4 regions of the Priestia sp. JNUCC 25 genome follow, and region 4 is predicted to be linked to each of the others. Evidence: riboswitches for the same ligand, from Rfam matches in the RefSeq annotation. Region 4 holds a riboswitch; each other region holds the start of a gene.

Region 1 (3,144 bases), 380 kb from region 4:
GCTCTCTTAAAACAAGCAATAAATTCAGCGCTTATTACTTTTGCTAATTCTTGCAGCATCTTATAGCTGCAGTAAGGAAAATGAGATAAAACAATAGCAACGGGAGGATCTTCTGCACTGAAAATAGTTGAAGCCTGCATACATGACGCTCGAGCTCTTTCTTGAAACAGCTGCGGATTCCACTCCTCCTCTGGCTGTACGGGTATTTCTATAATCGGAATGTTTTTCAGCGGCAGTTTTTTAGACTTAATGTATACGGTTGATCCGCTAACTTCTGTATTTTGCATACCAGCTCCAATGACAGTAGCGCGCGTTGTCTCAGCGGCTTGAGATACTTGGATGGATTGAAAATGATATGCTAGAAGCGGACCAACGTCTCCGTGTATGGCCACTTCCTTCACTGTTTTTGGCTTTTGCTTCTCCATCATTGCTCCTACTCCTCCTGAAACCATGATCGTTTCAGGATGTATAGAAGATCTTGTATGAGGAGAAACGAGCAGCGAGGAATTTTGATTCAGCGCTTTTACATAATTCACGGTTTCTTCAGCTAGTAATTGACAGATAGACGAGAGCTTTTCAAATGTTGCTTTTTCACCTTCTCGCAGTGTTAAAGAATTATTTTTCAAAAATTCAGTTAAATGAGACGAAATGTAGGTAACAAGACCGTCTTCATTTAGTCGAATTAATCTCCCGCCTACATGCAGTGTAAACGTTTCTATCACTTTTCCATTTTGACATAAAGCGATGTTAGCAGTGCCTCCTCCTACATCAATATTGGCAATTACTGCATTTGTTTCAGCAGAACGTTCGATTGCTCCTGATCCTTTTGCTGCTAATATTCCTTCCAAGTCAGCGCCGGCTGTTGCAACAACAAAACCCCCAGCATGTTCGGCTAGATAGTGAACGATACTTTCTGCATTTTGCTTTCTAGCCGTTTCTCCTGTAATGATTACAGCGCCCGCCTCCACTTGATCTAAGGAGATTCCTGCATTCTTATACTCTTGTTCTAGTAGTACCGTTAATTTTTGAACATCGATTTCAACATCGTTTAGCATAGGGGTGGTATAGATAGAACTTGCATACGTTACGCGACGATCAATAATTTGACAGCCTGGCAGCGTAAACTGATTTTGTTGATTTGCTATTAGCAGCTTGCTTACAATCAGTTTTGTTGTGCTTGTTCCAATATCTAAACCTATGCTCGTGATCCATTTCTGTAGCATGCTATCAATCCCTTATCTCGTTTGAATATGGTGATTATCATAAAACAGTTTTTTGAATATTTCACTAACTATGTTATCAAACCTGACACACTTTTGTGTAAACAAAGGTGACAAATGACAAAAAAGACTAAATCTTGGTAGATTTAGTCTTTTTTATTATGAGCGTGATTTAGTTACAATCATTCTTGATGCGGATGGAATTAATAGTGAAAGGATGATTAGACACGATAGCAACGACCCAATCATAGAAATCCCGTTCATTGAGAAAGAATACCATAGAATGGGCATTCCTTTTGGTGCAGCAAATCCCCAAAATATTAAGCCTGCAATGAAATGACAAAAATAACGCGCGAAACTGCCTATAATTAAAGATAAGATAATGAAAAAGAAAGCTTTTGATCTCTGGTTATTAGCTAAGTATCCTTTAATAGAACCCGAAAAAATTCCACCAAACCCAATAAAGGTAACGGCGATAATATACTCTATAAAAGCTTGCAACGGGGTTAAAATATATGCATTTCCTAAAGCTAATTGCAATATTCCCCATAAAAATCCAGATAAAGCTCCTCCTTTGACTCCCCATCGAAAGCACATAATAAAAATAGGAACCATAGAGAACGAAATGCTTACGCCTATTGCAATTTTTATAGAAGGTAAAAGATCAATTAAAAAAGCCAATGCTGCAAAAATAGCTATTTCAATTTTAGCCTGTAAAGGTAATGCTTTATTCACGTTTCTCACTCCTGTTTTTGAATCATTCATATCAAACGGTTTACACAGGAGTAAGCAAATATATGCTACTATTCCCACATTCCTACGCTAGCGTTAACTAACAGGTTCGAAGGGTCTGAACAATTTGTTCACTCTCAGCACGGCGGCTCCCCCTGTGGTACGTTCGGATATTTATGTAGTATTATGACAACATTTATTGTACCATATGTAACAAAATAGATTCGAGAGATTTCAAAGATGTTTCTATTTTCTGAATCTATTTTTTATAATGACAATCGTTTTAGTATTTGATATACTTCTTTTATGTCAAATGAATATAAAAAACCCTCATCCTAATCGATGAGGTAGAGGTCGCAGTTTTTAATAGTAAAGCAACTGAAATGCAGAGAACATTGAGGATGTTGCTTGAAAGGAAAAATTGCCGAAGTTTAGATCACTTCTCGGTTGATTTAAGCTGGGGCTGTCTCCGAACAGGAACAGAACTGTCACATCATGCAAGTGATGTGAAGAGCTATCTTCACGGAAGGTTGACGCGGTTTTCAGATTTAAAAGCGCGCACATATACTGCGGGCTTTTTTTATGTTATCCCGTCTCTTTCCGTACATTCGAAAGGAGTATTTATCTATGCAAGAGCAGCAAGAATTAAAACGTGGGTTGAAATCTCGCCACTTAACGATGATTTCATTAGGAGGAGCCATCGGAACCGGCTTATTCCTAGCAAGTGGTGGAGCAATTCATACAGCAGGACCTGGGGGAGCGCTTTTAGCTTACGCTATTATTGGTGTCATGGTTTACTTTTTGATGACCAGCCTGGCGGAGCTCGCAGCTTATATGCCTGAAGCTGGTTCGTTTAGTACGTATGCGTCTCGGTTTGTAGATCCATCCTTTGGTTTCGCTCTCGGCTGGAACTATTGGTATAACTGGGCTATTACGATTGCAGCTGAATTATCTGCTGGAGCCCTTATTATGAAATTTTGGTTCCCAAACTCTTCTTCTATTTTATGGAGTGCCCTGTTTTTATTAATTATGTTTGGGCTTAACTACCTTTCTGTAAAAGGATTTGGCGAATCTGAATTTTGGTTTTCATTAATTAAAGTAGTAACGGTTATCATCTTTTTAGTTATTGGTATTATGATGATTTTTGGTATCTTTAACAATGAAGCACCAGGTTTTAAAAACTTCACGCTTG
Region 2 (3,144 bases), 1.3 Mb from region 4:
ATCAATTAGGTAAAGATAATCTTGAATCATATAAAAGCGAAACTTCTCCTTTTCAAGCGTTCCGTCTCCCATTCCCTGTACAAAGGGATGATTATGATTTTGGCGCCAAATCGGCTGCAGCTTTTCATATAATCGTTCACTAAATTTCATGATGATCACTCCTTATGCGTATGCAGCCACGTATAAATGAACTGCACCATCACTTTTGTATATTGAATAAGCTGATTGATATCTAATTGTTCGTTCACAGCATGTGCATTTGCTAAATTCCCAGGACCGTAAATAGCTGCTGGAATACCCGCATCAGCTAGCCAACCGCCATCTGTTACGCTAGTTGACACATCAATTGGAGGCTTTTCCCCTTCAATTTGTTCGTGAGTATGTGCAAGCAGCTGCACTCCTGCATGACCTTCATCAATTTCTAATGACGGAAAGATTTCTCCTCTGTCTTCAATCATTGATGTGCCTCCCCATTCAAAGGTTGGCAGATTATCTTTTAACCATGGATCTGCTTTTGCAATAGCTAAAATGTATTCTTCCACTTCTTTTGATACTTGGTCGTATGATTCATTAGGATAATAGTGAACGGTGATCCACAGCCTGCATTCATCTGCAATAAACGCAGCATGCCTTCCGCCTTCGATTACTGCTGGGTTAATCGTGTTTGTTCCTGGCAAAAATCCTGGATAGCTCTTTGTAACAGCCCAGTGGCGCTCCAATTCTTGTAGCCCTCCGATCACTTTTGCCATCTTTTCGATAGCGCTCGCAGCTAACAGCCCTCCTCCAGCATGAATCATGCTTCGGCGTGTACCGTCATGATAGGTTTTGCTGCTTTTTATCGTAATCCATCCTGTGATTACTCCGCCTTGACCTTGAATATGTAAATCACTCGTATCGGCTACAAGCGCAAAGTCAGCTGTATATCCTTTCTGACAGCATTGCAGCGTACCTGCTTCTCCCACTTCTTCTCCTACAACGGATTCAAAAATCAAGTCTCCCGGCAGTTCAATTCCTGCTTCCGTTAAAAGCTGCACTGCAAATAATGCTCCTGCCAAGCCGCCTTTCATATCAGCAACTCCGCGTCCGATTATCATATTGTCTTTTACCACAGCTTCAAACGGATTTGTCCCCCACTTTTCATTTTCTTGTACCTCAGCAACATCCATATGCCCGTTAATAATCAAGCTTTGATAGTCAGCTGATTTTTGTCCTTTTAACGTACCTACTACGATGGGATCGTTGGAATATAAGTCCCACATATCGATGGAAAAACCGCAGTTTTTAAGGAAATCCGCTACGTATAGCTGCGCTTCATGAGAATTTCGTGCAGGAGGCGCCGGCGTTTTATATGAAACAAGCGTTGTTAATAACTGGATTAGCTCCCCTTTGCGCTCCTCTACCTGTTTGACAAGCAAATCAATTGTTTCTTCCATGTATGACACCTTCCTTTATGCATAAAAAAACACTTCTTTCGCAGGAAAGAAGTGTTTTTGTTTATATACACAAAATTATTATAACGAGTTCGTAAGGAAATCCCATACAAAACATCCATTACAATACCTCTTTCCTACGCTAGTATTACCTAGTTCAGGTTATAAGGGTTAAGACTTCTCGTCTCTCTCAGCTTCGAAAGCACCCCTAGTGGTGTTGTATCTCTATGAAATTAAACTATTATCATATGTTTACCTTTAATAGTTTTATCATAGTAAAGCGGTTTATTCAATAGAAAGGTTCATGATTCAGCAATGAAAATAGTTTCCTTTTTAGTAAAATAAAAAGCACACACCTTTTTTAAGCAGTGTGTGCTCTTTACTTTTATAAGCTTACTAGTTAGCTATCGGCTTTTTTAAAAATACACGATTTTTCCATTTAGACAGTGACAAGCTCAAGTTTTCGCCCCGGTCTCACTAATGAAAGTAGCTCATGATCTTCCTCTATCACATACCCAATCACGTTAACATTAGTATTTGCAGGCAAATTCGTTTTAGCTATTTGAACCTCTCCTCTGTAGCGTCCGTAGCCATCATTGTCCATTGTAATTGCTCCGATTCTGCGTTCTACTGTACGAAATGGCGGCACTGGTTTTACAGATCGAGTATCAACCAACCGCAGAACGTCTCTTGATACATCCGGACGCACGCTGTACGTTCCCTCTATATGAAGTGAACGAATGCGCAGCGGAATAATGCGGTTTTCTTGATATCGAACTAAACGCTTTAATAAACTTGAACCGGCGTATGGATCTCCAATATAAACCTCCGTTACTCCGCATCCGTATAAATCTACTGCAGAGGTAAAAGGACATCTATTACGGTCTTTTTCTCTAGTAGGAAGACCTTGATAAACAGGGCCTCTTTTTTCGCCTTCTCCAGGAATATAAGCGCAGACTGGGATACGAAGTTCATTAAATAAATCTGTCTGCTGTTGAAAAAACGTTTCTTCAAGTCCTGTTTCAGGCCGCGGATAAAAATTATGCCATGCAAGCAGCTGATGATGATGAAGGCCTGCAGATAACAGCGATTCTATTTCTTGTTTGGATAACGTACTTGCATTAACAGCAATATAAAATTCATTCGCAAGCGAAAGAGTTTCTTTTACACTAAAGCCATCGTCTAGTCTAATACCCGATACGCCAAGTGAAGATAGCGTCATAAGGCTTTCAATACCTAAATGAACCGGCGTATGCTTGGATACGTCTGCATACACGCTTATTCCACAATCTCTAGCCACATGAAGCAATTCTTTTGCCCGTTCAGCCAAATCTCCTTTTTCTTCTGGAATGTGAAGCGAAGTGAATGCGCGTGTAACTCCGCATTCACTCGCTTCTATTAATCTTTTTTGGGCATCACTATCATTTAAATAAAACGAAATACCGATCATTCAAACTCCCTCGCCATTTCATCGTTAAATCCAAAGAAATAGGTACAAATAAACCCTGCTGCATAAGCAATAACTAATCCAAGTAAATAAAGAAGAATTTGATGCGCATGAACTAAAAACGTAAGCGGCAAACCGGATACCCCCACTGCTACAGTTGCAATATGGAAGTGCGCCTGAAACGCTCCTCCGATTCCGGCTCCAAGACAAGCGGTTAAAAATGGGCGCCCTAAAGGAAGTGTGACTCCAAAAATAAGCGGCTCTCCG
Region 3 (3,144 bases), 1.6 Mb from region 4:
GCTTAGTTGCCCCGATTACGATTCTTCCACCAGTCTTAGGCACTAAGTAAAAACCTTCATCTAAAAAAATCGTTTTAGAAAGCAGCGGCTTATGACTTTGAAGAGCAATACACTCCCCTTTTACGGGAAACACCTGACCTACATGTTCAGAAGAAATAAAGCGTTTAGCCCATGAGCCTGCTGCAATAACTACTTTTTCTCCATAAAAAGAGCCTTTGGACGTCTGTACACCTTTTACTGTTTCATTTTCCATAATAAGAGAATGAACGTCACAGTATTCGAATACATCTGCTCCGTGATACAAGGCTCCATGAGCAAGAGCTTGCGTTAACTTAGCCGGAGCTAGCTGGCCGTCTCCCGGTATTGTAATGGCTCCGTATATGTCTGGAGAGAGCCCGGGTTCTAACAAACGCGCTTCTTTTACATCGATCCATCTTACATGTTCATCCCACCGGTGGTGCTGAGCGGCTTTTTTCTTTAATACGTGTGCATCTTCTTCTGTTACAGCGACTTTTAATAAGCCTTTTTGAATGAGCTCTACATCGATGGCCGTTTTTTCTTTTAGTTCCTTCACCAGTTCAGGAAACATGCTTCTGCTCTTAATAGCAAGGTCTAAAAGAGGACCTTCTTCATCAATTTCAGCTTGAGCACCTAAAATACCAGCGGCTGCACTTGAAGCTTCACAACCAATTTGATTGCGTTCAAGAATAGCTACTGACGCTCCTTGTTTTGACAAATGATAAGCGATAGAAGAGCTGATTATACCTCCTCCGATTAACAGTACATCATAATGCTGCTTCATTTTCTCCACCTCCAGATGTCCATATATGAGAATATTGTTTAATCGCTTTGAGGGGATCTTGCGCAAGCATGACACCAGACATCACAGCTATACCGTGTGCTCCTGTTTGAAGCACCTCTTTGGCATTTACAGGTGTAATTCCTCCAATGGCAATAACAGGTATCTGCACAGCGTCTACTACTTCTTTTAGTGCTGCTATCCCTCGACTTTTTAATCCTTTTTTTGAATGTGTTGAATAAATATGTCCGTATAGAATGTAGTGAGCACCATCTTTTTCAGCTTCTAAAGCCTCTTCCACAGAGTGAACTGATTTTCCGACAATAAGAGAAGGAAATGCGTCTATAACAACCGAAACGTCTAAACTATGATAGGCAAGCTGTACGCCTTTTGCTTTTAAAGCATGCGCTACATCAACTCGGTCATTCAAAATAATTTTAGAGCGACAAAATGGCAGGCTTTCTAGTAAACATTGAATCTGCTTTGCCGTTTTCTCTTTTTCTCTAATATGAACGGCGCCCGCAAAAGGCGCGATAGCCGTTAAAATTTTTTGAAGCTCTTCGATTGGCTGCTTATCTGTTGTAATGACATGAAATTTAGGAATATCCACATGATCGAAACCTTTCTATTCAGAATAAAGAGAAATTTCAATCACCTCATCTTGTGTAGAGGGTTTTATTACATACAAAAAACCACTCTACAACGTAGAGTGGTTAGCATGCATCGTTATGTAAACATGATCACCACTTCCCTACGCTGGTCCAAACCAGATCAGGTTCAAAGGGTCCGAAATACATTCGTCTCAGCTTCAAAAAGCTCCCCTAGTGATTGCTATTTATTGATTTTGTTTTCGCACTTAAAATTATAACACAACTAGATGTAAATACAATATCTCTTTATGCTCTTACGGCTCTCTTCCTTTTATAGATGTATCTTTTAAGCTTCTTTAGTAAGTAAGAGGCCCGGCGCACCGCATCATTCTGCTTTTTATATGGTTAGTAATCGGTATAGTCGTCAAATTCTTCTTTGTCTTTTTCCTTTTTCCGATCCCATATAAACAGCAGGAGTAACATAATAAAAGTTAGAATATAAAAACCGTAAAAAATAAATGCCGCGACAACATTTATAAATAAAAATAAAAAACCGATGATCTGACCTGCAACAGCTACAATCAACAAAATGTATTTCCAAACTTCTGCTTTTCTATCCATTCTCTACTTCTCCGTCTTTTTGTTTTTCCCTACTAGAAACGTTCTCTTTACTTAAATAAAAACGTTCCTGCCAGTAAACCGACTGTAAATAAACCAACTGTTCCAAATGCTGAAATCCCCACATACGCCAACATTTTTCGATAAGACTTTTCTCGAATTAACTGTACGGTTTCCACACTGAACGTTGAAAAAGTGGTAAAGGCACCAAAAAACCCAATGCCAATCATTAAAAATATTGAATCATCATAAGCATGACTCGGAACCTTTCCATAATAACTACCGTAAAAAAGACCAAGGCCAAACGCACCGAACAAGTTTACAAACAGCATTGATACTGGAAAAGGAGGGTTTGAAACTATTTTTGTAACTTTTAAACCCAAAAGATAACGGCATATCCCTCCAGCTGCCCCGCCAAGTGCCAAGCTTACTATGCTCATTTACTTCACCTCATGTACTTTCACTAAATTTCCCCCTGCCGCTTCACCGCATAGATAGCCTGCTAAAGCAAGAAGGATTCCACCTACTAAAGAGACAATTACATAAATGGCTCCCCAAAATAAATGGTGCTGAGTGAGAGAAATGACGTCTCCTGCAAACGTTGAATACGTTGTAAAACCGCCGCACACGCCAACTCCTAGTCCAAGCTTTATCCATTCTTTTGGCTTTTTCCACCCAAAAAATCCTGTTAATAGGCCTAGTATGAAGCTTCCTAATAGGTTTTCAATTACCGTTCCTATTGGATAGCCCGTGTATAATAAGGAAAGATTCAGCAAATAACGTGCATATGTACCAGCGATAGCACCAAAGGCAATTGAGATTAAGTTTATGGCTTTCATCATATCGCTCCGTTTCATAAATTCTTCTTTAAGTGTACCATAAGGAATTTATTTCTACCTTAACATTTAACTATATGTTTATTGCACCAAAAGTCATGAAAAAATGAAAGAGAAAATCGTCGCATGAAACTTCCTTTTTACTCCTCAAACCTCCCTTAAAAATCCACTTAATCCAAATTTTAAAATCTTTCTGTATCTTTATGACAAACCGTGTATAGAAGGTATATTTCCCTTATTTTAAGTCACATTAATCGTATAAGTTTTTTTTGTTGACTTTTGCTGTGTTCTTGTTTAGTAT
Region 4 (3,144 bases):
TAATACAACCTGTATGTAACGTATGTTGCCTTTTTCGTTTATTTCTAAACATATAGGCTCCAAACATAAAGCCTAGCATACTATAATAGCGGAACTTCAATTTAAAAAAGTTGAATTTTTCATTATGCACCGATGCAACATGGAGGTTACACTTATGACATTTATTTTATCATTCGTACCAATTGTTGTTCCTTTTGGTATTTTAATTAGCTTAATTGCTTTTACAGCTGCTTTTTTACAATCAAAAGAGCATCATAAAAAGCTCTAGCTTACAAAAGCTAGAGCTTCTTTTTAAAAACGTCTATAGCGTTTAATCAATCCCACAATAATGGCAATTGCTAATAAAACAACTGAAATGATGACAGTAATGACAATTGGCTGATTTCCACTTTGCTTCACTGCAATGGCAATATAAGCCCAAATAAAAACAAGCGGATAAACAGCGTCTCGGTTTTTTAATGTAAACATAATGCCCAGCGCAGCTCCTACCAGCAGCATAATAATCGTCCATGCTAACTCGCTCAGGCCAAGCAAATGCTGTATTCCATTTGCTTGAAATACGACAAACACATTGACAATAGTCGCAACAGAAATCCATCCAAGATAAAGCGAAATCGGCAGACGCATAAACCATGTCGTCATCCGAGAATGCTGAATAATGGAATATACAATCATTAATGTGCCTAGAATAAAGAGCATAACTAAAAGAGATAACTTATAGTAATCGTTTTGGAAAATAAAGATCCACGCACTATTTAACAAACAGTTTAGAAAAAACCAAATGCCGATACGTGCATATATTTCCTTTTGATCTTCTCTTGCAAAAAATTGGCGTATAACCCAAATGGTTAATAATAAATAAATAACGCCCCAGATAGCAAAGGCATAACCCGCTGGTGTAAACAACGTAGGAACTTGCGCAGAAGCTTCTCCGGTTGTTTTGCCTCCTATTGGAATGGCATTTGCTAAATAATTCACAAGCAGTGTAATAGCCAAGCCTACTGTATTTAATACAGCATACAAACGAAATTTCGCCATTTTGTTCTCTCCTTTCTTCTATTTATATGGGAGTGTTTCGGAGACGAAAACGGCTCTTCCCTTCATTAATACCTCTTCTTCCCTAAAAATATGCATTTTTAAACAAAAATGATTAAAAATAGCTTTAAGAAATTTCCTCTTTAAGAAAGAAAAGCGGTTAGCACACAATTTCCCATAACGCTTTCTATTTTTCAGAATATATGGTAAGTTAAACATAGATTAATAGGAAGTCCACTAGGGGTGCCCACCGGCTGAGACAAGTTTTCTTGATCCCTTTGAACCTGATCTGGCTCATACCAGCGTAGGAAAGTGGCAATGTTCAGTTTTTTACTGTCCTTTGCCACTCCGTTTATAAACGGAGTGTTTTTTATTTCCTTTATGTGCTTGTTTGTGACTTCCTCATATTAAAGGAGGATTTTGATGTCATTTTCATCTCAATTAAGACAAGAAGCAAACTATATTTACGAAGCCATTTTTAACCATCCTTTTATTAAAGGAATTGCTGAAGGAAACGTGCCAAAAGAAGCGCTTATTCACTACGTTTCTCAAGATTACGAATACTTAACAGCATTTGTTCGCATTTACGGCGCTGCTTTAACGAAATGCCGCACGCGTACCGAAATGGAAGCCTTTAATGCCGGCATTTCTACGGTATTACATAGTGAAGTACACCCTCACAATAATTTTTGTGAAGTAGCAGGCGTACGTTATGAAGACCTTCACACTGAGACGCTTTCACCGACAGCCAGCCACTACATTAACCATATGACAAGCGTTGCGCATACAGGCAGCTTAGCAGAAATCATTGCAGTGCTTCTTCCATGTCCATGGACGTACGTTGAAATTGGGCAGCGCATTACAGAACAAGTAAATCCATCTCCTTCTCATCCTTTTTATGAATGGATTCAGTTTTATAATAATGAAGAAATGAATGGCACAACACAATGGTTTTGTAACAAGCTCGATGAACTCGCCGAACAAGCGACTGAAGAAGAACGTAACCGTATGAAAGATCACTTCATCAAAAGCTGTGAACTCGAGTATTTATTTTGGGAAATGGCATATACCCAAGAAAAATGGCCGCTTTCTCAGCTTTCACTTTCAAAATAACGAAAAAGCCTCCTATCAGGAGGCTCTTTTATTTCAGTAATTTTTTGATCATTTTCAAGCTTTGTTTTTCCGAAGGATAGCGGAATGACAAATCAAACTTGGTTGTTTGAGACAGCATGCTTTTAAAATGAGTAAATGTCTGAAAGCTGTCTTTTCCATGATATTGACCCGTGCCGCTTTCTCCCACTCCGCCAAACGGTAAATATGGCGTAGCGATATGCATAAGCGTATCGTTTATACAGCCTCCTCCAAATGAAAGACGCTCCGTTATGGCGTTTTGCACATCTTCACTTTCTGTAAATAAGTAAAGAGCTAACGGCTTAGCTTTTTCTTGAACTTTATGAATGACTTCGTCTAGTGTTTCATATTCAATCATAGGAAGAATAGGCCCAAAGATTTCTTCTTGCATGACATCTGAGGTCCAGCTTACTTCACTTAACACCGTAGGTTCTATTGTTAGCGTGTTTTTATTGTACCCGCCTCCAACTATAGCATTTCCGTCTTTTAAAAACTCAACTAGCCGAGTAAAATGGCGCTCACTGACAATACGGCCATAGCGGTCGCTTTCAAGCGGATTACTACCGTAAAATTGAGAAATCGCTTCGCGAAGTTTCTCTACAAGCTGCGCTTTTACCTTTTTATGCACGAGCAAATAATCAGGAGCAACGCACGTTTGGCCTGCATTCATCCCTTTACCAAACATAATTCGCTTCGCTGCAAGATCTAGGTTTGCGTCTTCATGTACAATGCACGGACTTTTTCCGCCTAGCTCAAGCGTGACGGGAATAAGCTGCTTCCCTGCTTCTTGCATAATAATTTTCCCTACATTTACACTTCCCGTAAAGAAAATATAATCAACGGGCTGTTTTAAAAGCAGACTTGTAGTGTCTACAGCCCCTTCAACCACCGTCACAAATGCTGGGTCAAAAGCTTCAGCTAGTAATTCTTGTATAACGCGAGATACGCTAGGCGTTAATTCAGAAGGTTTTATAATCG

Evidence for each region. Region 4 has a riboswitch for thiamine pyrophosphate ahead of tenA (thiaminase II). Riboswitches for the same ligand answer to the same signal wherever they lie in the genome.
Region 1: it holds a riboswitch for thiamine pyrophosphate, as region 4 does, so the genes downstream of both, thiT (energy-coupled thiamine transporter ThiT) here and tenA (thiaminase II) in region 4, are expected to answer to the same signal.
Region 2: it holds a riboswitch for thiamine pyrophosphate, as region 4 does, so the genes downstream of both, JNUCC25_RS04560 (acetylornithine deacetylase) here and tenA (thiaminase II) in region 4, are expected to answer to the same signal.
Region 3: it holds a riboswitch for thiamine pyrophosphate, as region 4 does, so the genes downstream of both, JNUCC25_RS02790 (thiamine phosphate synthase) here and tenA (thiaminase II) in region 4, are expected to answer to the same signal.

Annotation. Positions count from the first base shown of each region.
Region 1 is NZ_CM132211.1:2,525,971-2,529,114, forward strand. It holds gene JNUCC25_RS12830 (ethanolamine ammonia-lyase reactivating factor EutA) at 1-1,223, opposite strand, end outside; gene thiT (energy-coupled thiamine transporter ThiT) at 1,380-1,985, opposite strand; TPP riboswitch at 2,018-2,118, opposite strand; lysine riboswitch at 2,293-2,477, shown strand; gene JNUCC25_RS12840 (amino acid permease) at 2,580-3,144, shown strand, end outside.
Region 2 is NZ_CM132211.1:871,652-874,795, reverse strand. It holds gene tenA (thiaminase II) at 1-150, opposite strand, end outside; gene JNUCC25_RS04560 (acetylornithine deacetylase) at 156-1,433, opposite strand; TPP riboswitch at 1,548-1,650, opposite strand; gene JNUCC25_RS04555 (MupG family TIM beta-alpha barrel fold protein) at 1,870-2,880, opposite strand; gene JNUCC25_RS04550 (PTS transporter subunit EIIC) at 2,877-3,144, opposite strand, start outside.
Region 3 is NZ_CM132211.1:521,343-524,486, reverse strand. It holds gene thiO (glycine oxidase ThiO) at 1-802, opposite strand, end outside; gene JNUCC25_RS02790 (thiamine phosphate synthase) at 786-1,409, opposite strand; TPP riboswitch at 1,531-1,632, opposite strand; gene JNUCC25_RS02785 (hypothetical protein) at 1,795-2,010, opposite strand; gene crcB (fluoride efflux transporter CrcB) at 2,058-2,447, opposite strand; gene JNUCC25_RS02775 (fluoride efflux transporter FluC) at 2,448-2,846, opposite strand.
Region 4 is NZ_CM132211.1:2,148,767-2,151,910, reverse strand. It holds gene JNUCC25_RS10900 (TspO/MBR family protein) at 292-1,038, opposite strand; TPP riboswitch at 1,265-1,363, shown strand; gene tenA (thiaminase II) at 1,459-2,148, shown strand; gene JNUCC25_RS10890 (aldehyde dehydrogenase) at 2,177-3,144, opposite strand, start outside.